Regions from separate parts of the Brevibacterium oceani genome, predicted to be linked through region 1. Evidence: riboswitches for the same ligand, from Rfam matches in the RefSeq annotation. Region 1 holds a riboswitch; the other holds the start of a gene.
What was found. Region 1 has a riboswitch for thiamine pyrophosphate ahead of thiC (phosphomethylpyrimidine synthase ThiC). Riboswitches for the same ligand answer to the same signal wherever they lie in the genome.

Region 1 (3,974 bases):
GTCTCTGCGGCGGGTCCGGCCTTGGTGCCGGACTCGAGGGCAACGGTGACCCAGCCGTCGCTGAGCGTGAAAGTACCGGGAGCGCCGGGCCAGGTCGATTCCTGATCGAGCCAGTGCAGTCCGACGACGCTGAGCCAGCCGAAGGGTTTCGCCAGTGCCGAGTTTCGTGAGTCGCGCCAGGTGTTCCACTCAGTCACGAACTGGTTCACGTCGAACACTCCTTGCTGTCGCTGCCGCGGTCCGGGTCGGGGATCGCCCGCCGCAGGCGCCGAATCCGGAAGAACCCGGCGCCTGGGACAAACCCTTTGTCATCCAAACTACCGCAAAGGATAGGCTGGGGAAATGAGTGAATCGCACCCGAGCCCCGACACCGCCGCGCAGACGGTCGCCGACCTCACAGACTTCGTCAGCGCCTCCCCCAGCTCCTATCACGCGGTCGCCACGGCTGCCGCACGCTTGGACGCGGCCGGGTTCTCCCGCCTCGACGAAACGCTGACCTGGGCGCTGACGCCCGGGTCCGGGCACTACGTCGTCCGCGACGGCGCGATCATCGCGTGGATCAACCCCACGACCACCGCCGAGGCTGTCCCAGGGTTCCGCGTCTTCGGTTCCCACACGGATTCCCCCGCCTTCAAACTCAAACCCGGCGAGGAGTACATCGCCGAGGGCGTGCGCCAGGTCGGCGTCGAGATCTACGGCGGACCGCTGCTGAACTCGTGGCTCGACCGCGAGCTCGCCTTCGCCGGCCGCCTCAGCCTCGCCGACGGTCGTGTCGTGCTCGCCCGCACCGGCCCGATCGCCAGGATCCCGCAGCTGGCCATCCACCTCGACCGACAGGTCAATGATGGTCTGACCTTGGACAAGCAGCGCCACACCGCACCGGTGATCGGCCTGGCCGACCTCGCCGAGGCCGATGTCATAGACCTCCTCGCCGCCTCCGCCGAGGTGGGCCCTGAGTCGGTCGTCGGACACGACGTCTACACGATCCCGGCCCAGGAGCCTGGCCGTTTCGGTGCACGTGAGGAGTTCTTCGCCTCGCCGAGGTTGGACAACCTCCTGTCCGTCCACGCCGGTGTCAGCGCGTTGGCCGAGGTCGATGCCGATGGTCTCGATGCGATCGCCCTGTTCGCCGCCTTCGATCACGAGGAGATCGGGTCGAACTCGCGGTCGGGTGCGTGCGGACCTTTCCTCGCCGACGTCACCGAACGCATCATCGCCTCCCTGCTGCCGAACTCGACGCGCAGCGACTACCTCGCCGCTCTTGCTGCTTCGGTGTGCGTGTCCTCGGACGCCGGGCATGCCGCCCACCCGAACTATCCGGAACGGCACGATCCGCATGTCCGCCCCCGCCTCGGCGGTGGCCCGCTGCTCAAACTCAATGCTCAGCAGCGCTACGCCACGGATGCCGTGGGCACGGCGGTGTGGTCGCGGGCGTGCGCAGCGGCCGGGGTCGACTACCAGGACTTCGTGTCGAACAATGCGATGCCGTGCGGGTCGACGATCGGCCCGCTCACGGCGACCAGGCTGGGCATGACGACCGTCGACGTGGGGCCGGCCCTGTACTCGATGCATTCGGCCCGCGAGATGGTCGCGGTCTCCGACGTCGTCGCCCTCGGCGCAGTCGCGAAGACGTTCCTCCAGGGAGCCTGACCACGCGCCTGGCCAGGCCTGCCCCACCGCTTCGGCACGCCCGCCCCACGCGCGTCGTTCAAGATGCAGCACTTCTGTCGATCGGCCCACGAACCGAAGTGTGCGCGCCCGCTTGATCGAGGCTCATGCGGCGTCGTTCAAGGCGCAGCGCGGATATGTGCCTTCTCATCGAACTCGCCACCGCCGTTCAAGGCGAAGCGCTTCTGTCGAACGGTGCGAGGCTCCACAAGTGCGCTCCGCCTTGAACGAGCGGCGCGGGCCGAACGAACTGCTCGAGCTGCCCCGCCCATTCCGCCGCGCTTGTCCTCATCACAGCAGTCGTGATACGAATTGCACGACCCCACGGGAGCCCACTGCAAGGGCTGAGATCGGACTGGATCGTCCGAGACCGTAGAACCTGATCCGGTTGATACCGGCGTAGGAAGTGAGGACTGCAGATGACTGCATTCACCCCTGAAACAACTGCCCCTGCCACGACTTCGCGCAACGCGTCCGACCCACAGGCAGACCCCACCTTGCACAATGCATCCGCGCCGCTCGATGGCCCAGCAGCCTCCGACAACACCGCTGCGGAATCCGAGGCCCGCGAAACGTTCACCCTCGAGCAGTATTCGACGCATTCTCCGGCGTGGCTCGAGGACGCCGAGCACGACATCCGCGTGCCCGTCACCCGCATCGAACTCGAGGACTCCAACGGACGGGCCAACGACCCCGTCGAGGTCTACCGCACCGTCGGTCCGGGCAGCGTCCCCGAGGAGGGACTGCCGGCACTGCGGTTTCCGTGGATCGACTCCCGCCTCGACAGCGAAACCTACGAAGCCCGCGGCCACCTCATCGCCGATGACGGACGTGCTGCCGTCCGCCGAGGTGCGCCCTCGCAGCAGTGGAAGGGTCGAAAACCGGTTCCTCGCCGTGCCAAGCAGGGGCGGACGGTCACCCAAATGCACTACGCCCGCCAGGGCGTCATCACCCCGGAGATGCGCTTCGTCGCCTTGCGCGAGCAGTGCGATGTCGAGCTCGTCCGCTCGGAGCTCGCCGCCGGCCGTGCGATCATCCCGAACAACATCAACCATCCCGAGTCCGAACCGATGATCATCGGCAAGGCCTTCCTCGTCAAGATCAACGCGAACATCGGCAATTCCGCGGTCACCAGCTCCATCGCCGAGGAGGTGCAGAAGCTGCGATGGGCCGCAAAGTGGGGCGCCGACACCCTCATGGACCTCTCGACCGGAAACGACATCCACACCACCCGGGAGTGGATCATCCGCAACTCCCCCATCCCCATCGGCACGGTCCCGATCTACCAGGCTCTGGAGAAGGTCGACGGTGATGCGAACGCGCTGACCTGGGAGATCTACCGAGACACCGTCATCGAGCAGTGCGAGCAGGGCGTGGACTACATGACCGTCCATGCCGGTGTGCTGCTGCGCTACGTGCCCCTCACGGCCGATCGGGTCACCGGAATGGTCTCCCGCGGCGGATCGATCATGGCCGGCTGGTGCTTGGCGCACCACGAAGAGAACTTCCTCTACACCCACTTCGATGAGCTGTGCGAGATCTTCGCCCGCTACGACGTCGCGTTCTCACTCGGCGACGGGCTGCGGCCGGGCTCGATCGCCGATGCCAACGACGCCGCCCAGTTCGCCGAGCTCGACACCCTCGCCGAACTCACCGAACGCGCGTGGGCTCACGACGTCCAGGTCATGGTCGAGGGGCCAGGACACATTCCGCTCCACCTGGTCCGCGAGAACGTCGAACGACAGCAGGAGCTCTGCCACGGGGCGCCGTTCTACACCTTGGGTCCGCTGGTGACCGACATCGCGCCCGGCTACGATCACATCACCTCGGCGATCGGGGCGACCGAGATCGCCCGCTACGGCACGGCGATGCTCTGTTATGTCACCCCGAAGGAGCACCTCGGCCTGCCCGACCGCGACGACGTCAAGACCGGGGTCATCACCTATAAGATCGCCGCTCATGCCGCGGATGTGGCAAAAGGCCACCCGGGCGCGACGGCCAGGGACGATGCGCTGTCGAAGGCACGGTTCGAGTTCCGGTGGCGCGATCAGTTCGCCCTCGGCCTCGACCCGGAGACCGCCGAGGCGTTCCACGACGAGACGCTGCCCGCGGAACCGGCGAAGACCGCGCACTTCTGTTCGATGTGTGGGCCGAAGTTCTGCTCGATGCGCATTTCTCAGGACATCCGAGACACCTACGGCAGCGCCGAGGCGCAGGCGGCCTTGGCGGGGATGCAGCAGAAGAGCCGCGAGTTCCTCGCCTCGGGCGGCAAGGTCTACCTCCCCGAACCGACGATCGGCCCAGAC
Region 2 (3,974 bases), 710 kb from region 1:
GGGGCGGCCGCCTCGGCGGTGGCGTTTCTGTCACTCAACGCGCTCACCTCGCACCTCGTCGTGCGCGTCGGGCCGACGAGCAGACCGATCGACCGACGATCCTGTAGACGAATCGGCCGACGCCCCCTCAGGCGCCCCCTCGGTTCCACCGAGGGCGAACCGGCGGGCTCCGATCGCGTCGAGAAAACCGTGATCGTGGCTGACCGCGACCACCGCCGACCCGACGGCCAGCGCGTCGAGGAAGAGTTCGACGAGGCCGGCCCAGGTCAGCGCGTCCTGGCCGAAGGTCGGTTCGTCGACGATGAGAACTGCCGGGCGCGGGGCGAGCATCGCCGCGACCGAGAGCCGACGCTTCTCCCCACCGGAGAGGCTCTGCGGATGCGCTTCGGCGAGGTCGCCGAGGCCGAGGACCTCGAGCAGTTCGGTCACCCGGGACTCGACGGCCTCGGTCGACCAACCGGCCAGCCTGGGGCCGAGCGCGAGTTCGGCGGCCACGCTCGCGGTGAGGAACTGATGCGCGGGCTCCTGGAAGACGATCCCGATCCGCGGAGCAAGGAAGGCGGAGGGCCACCGGTACGGGCGGGCATGCTTCGCGCTCCCGCGCAGCCCCGCCTCGGCGAGGACCTCACCAGTGAACTCAGGGATGAGGCCGGCAAGCGTGAGCGCGGTCGTCGACTTCCCGGCACCATTGGGGCCGACGATTCCGATGGCCTCGCCGGCGCGGATGTCGAGATCGATGCCGGCGGCCGCCGGTACTTTCGCGCCGGGCCGGGCGACGCCGAGGTCGCGCGCCCTCAGCAGCACCTCGCCCTGCATCCGTGGGCCCGTCCGTGCGTCGGTCCGCACGCCCGCATCTGGCCCGGATTCGGAACCCGAGTGAGCAGGGGAGTCGGGGCGGGGCGCCCGACCGGCGCTTCGTAACTCAGCGGCCTCGGGATCCTCGGGCACCCAGATACCGCACTCGCGCAGCACCTCGGCGAGTTCCGGATCCCCGAAGACCTCGCCGGGTGCCCCCTGCGCCACCACGCCCTCGCGCCCGAGGACGATGACAGTGTCGACATGCTCGAGCCACAGCCCGACGCGGTGTTCGACGACGATCATCGTCGCCGAGGTGGCGGCCCGGACGGCGAGGATCGCATCCCTCACGCCCGGGGCGGAGTCCGGATCGATGTTCGCCGTCGGTTCGTCGAGGACAATGACCTCGGGCGACATCGCATGGATGCCGGCCAGGGCGAGGCGCTGCTTCTGCCCGCCGGACAGAGCCGCGGTGGGATGATCCTCACGGAGGTCGAGGCCCAGGGCCGACAGCGAGGCCGGAATCCGAGCCTCGATGTCGTCGACAGGCACGCCGAGGTTCTCCATCCCGAACGCGACATCGTCGCCCACCCGGGAGAAGATCACCTGAGAATCGGGATCCTGGAGCACGAGCCCGGTGTCGCCTCGGCGCGGGTCGGGGGAGCGGTCGCCGATGAGGAGCTCGCCCGTGGCCTCACCGGATTCGCTCGGCAGGACCCCGGCGATCGCGTGGAGCAGGGTCGTCTTTCCGGCTCCGGACGGTCCGAGGAGCAGCACCGTCGAACCAGCCGCGATGTCGAGGTCGAGGGGGCCGACGGCGGGAGCGTCACGGTCGGCATGCGTCCACGAATACCCGCGCGCCGTGATCGGCAGCGCCATCAGCGCAGACGGCCGGAGGCGAACGAACTCAGCGCCCCGGTCTTCGCGATCGCCCGATAGGCGTACCAGGCGCCGATGCCGGAGATGACGAGACCGGAGACGATCGCGCACACCGCGTAGGCGGCCTGGAAGCCGAACTGCCATTCGGCGTTGTACATGATGTTCTCGCTCACCGCCATGAACGCCGCCGCCAGCACCCCCGACAGCGAGGTGACCCACAGGGTGAACCGCTTGTAGCCGAAGGCGGCGAAGACGAGTTCGGCGCCGAGGCCCTGCAGGAATCCCGACAGCAGCACGGTGGCTCCGAAGTGGGAGCCGAGGACGGCCTCGACGATGGCGGCGATGAGCTCGCACAGCAGGGCAGCGCCGGGTTTGCGGATGATCGCCCCAGCCAGAGGACCGGCGAGGACCCACAGTCCGGCGATGAGGCCGATCGAAGGCGGGAACGCCTGGAATGCGAGCTCGAGGACCTTCCAGCTCAGCGCCAACACCCAGAACACCAACCCGACGGCGATGCCGAGCACGGCGGTGGTGACGTAGTCGACGACTCGCCACGACTTCGTCTTCGGGGCCAGTGTGTGGACCGGCGCCGTGGACGTCGTGGATTCGGGCGTGGTGGTTTTCGGCATTGCGCCTCCTCATGCAAGGAGGGGTGAAGAGTCTCGACTTCCTTCGGCGGTGCTAACCGCATCAGGTTCGAGGGTCTGCAGCATCTTCTGCACTCTCAGCGCCCCTGACGGCGCTCCCCTGTCGTAGCCACCACTGTACAACAGGGGAGCGCCCATGCGGAGGTGCCGACTCTCGATCAGCTGGGAACCACCATCACCGGCCCCTCGGCGTGATCGAGGACCCCGCGCGAGACCGAACCGAGCAGTGCGCTCTTGATGCGACCGCGACCGCGAGTGCCCAGGACCAGCAGCTGTGCGCGTCCGCTGGCAGAGGCGAGTACCTCTTTGGGATCGCCCACCGGCACCGAGGTGGTCACCGGCAGGTCCGGGAACTGCTCACCGAGGCCGGCCGCCTCCTTCTCCAGCCCGGCCGCGACTTCCCTCTGTCGCCGTCCCGTGACCTCCGAGCTCAGTTCGAGCTCGGGGTACCAGTAGAGCCATTCCTCTCCCGCGGGCAGCACTGCAACGACCTCGAGGGCGGCCCCACGGACGGCAGCCTCTGCGGCTGCTGTGACCATCGCGACCCGCCCGGTGTCCGAGCCGTCGACGGCGACGACCACGGGCCCATCGGCGGCATCGATGGCCGTGGCGTGATGCGGGACGACGATGGTCGGGCAATGTGCATGCGCGGGAAGGGCGGTGGACACCGAACCGAGGACGCGCCCCATGAAGCCGCCGCGACCGCGGGCGCCGACGACGGCGATCTCGGCCGACGAGCTGAAGGTGACGAGCACCCCGGCAGCATCGCCGGGAGCCGTGCGGAAGCTCTTCGCACCCGGGTGATCACGGACGAGTTCGACCGCCTCGGCGAGGATCTCCTCCGCAGCTCTCTTCGCTCGCTCGTCTTCGGGTTCGCTGGGGATGGAGGCCATGTTCGGATAGATCATCGTCGGCAGCGCATACGCGGTGACGATGGTCAGTGGGATGGACCGGCGGTGTGCTTCGGCGGCGCCGACGCGGACGGCCTGGGCAGCGAGTTCGGAGCCGTCGAATCCGACGAGGACCCCGAGCTCGCGGTTGAGTCCGGACTCGCTCGGACGGGCTTCGCCCGGATGTGTTTCGGTGGGACGCGCTTCGGTCTGGCGGGACTGGGGAGACATCGCAAACCTCTCGATCGGGGCCTGGCCAACCCTGAACGCCGACGACGGCCCCGACATGCGGTATCGTCCGCGTCACCTCCAGTCTACCAACGCAATTCTACGCATTGTAGAAAAACCTGTGGAGGTGGAACCCTGCGTCTCAGATCGGGAAGCCGAGGTGGGTGAGTGCGGCCTTGAGGATGAACTCCTGGCCGTGGCACAGCTCGCTCGTGATGTCGGCGCGCAGGGTCTCCTCGGGGGTCAGCCAGTCGAGGCTGAGCGCATCGGCGCGCGGTGTGCATTCGCCGCGGACCTCGAGGATGAAGCACATGGAGATCGCGTGCTGCCTCGGATCGTGCAGCAGGGACGAGCCTTCGGTGGGGAAGTACTCGGCGATGTGGAACGGCGAGATCGCCGGCGGGATAACCGGCAGCGCCATTGGGCCGAGGTCGTTCTCCGCGTGACGCATGAGAGCCGAGCGGATCGTCTCGTGGAAGCGGATGCGTCCACCGACGACCTCCCTGCCGAGCGTCCCTTCGTCGAGGCTGCGCAG

Region 2: linked by a shared signal. The riboswitch ahead of J9314_RS05585 (ECF transporter S component) and the one ahead of thiC (phosphomethylpyrimidine synthase ThiC) in region 1 are both predicted to bind thiamine pyrophosphate.

The regions. Positions count from the first base shown of each region.
Region 1 is NZ_CP072846.1:586,986-590,959, reverse strand. Features, by position in the region: gene J9314_RS02640 (DUF1684 domain-containing protein) at 1-209, opposite strand, end outside; gene J9314_RS02635 (M18 family aminopeptidase) at 343-1,650, shown strand; TPP riboswitch at 1,984-2,092, shown strand; gene thiC (phosphomethylpyrimidine synthase ThiC) at 2,088-3,974, shown strand, end outside.
Region 2 is NZ_CP072846.1:1,295,030-1,299,003, forward strand. Features, by position in the region: gene J9314_RS05575 (energy-coupling factor transporter transmembrane component T family protein) at 1-38, opposite strand, end outside; gene J9314_RS05580 (ABC transporter ATP-binding protein) at 31-1,674, opposite strand; gene J9314_RS05585 (ECF transporter S component) at 1,674-2,303, opposite strand; TPP riboswitch at 2,325-2,433, opposite strand; gene J9314_RS05590 (universal stress protein) at 2,480-3,442, opposite strand; gene J9314_RS05595 (DUF4916 domain-containing protein) at 3,582-3,974, opposite strand, start outside.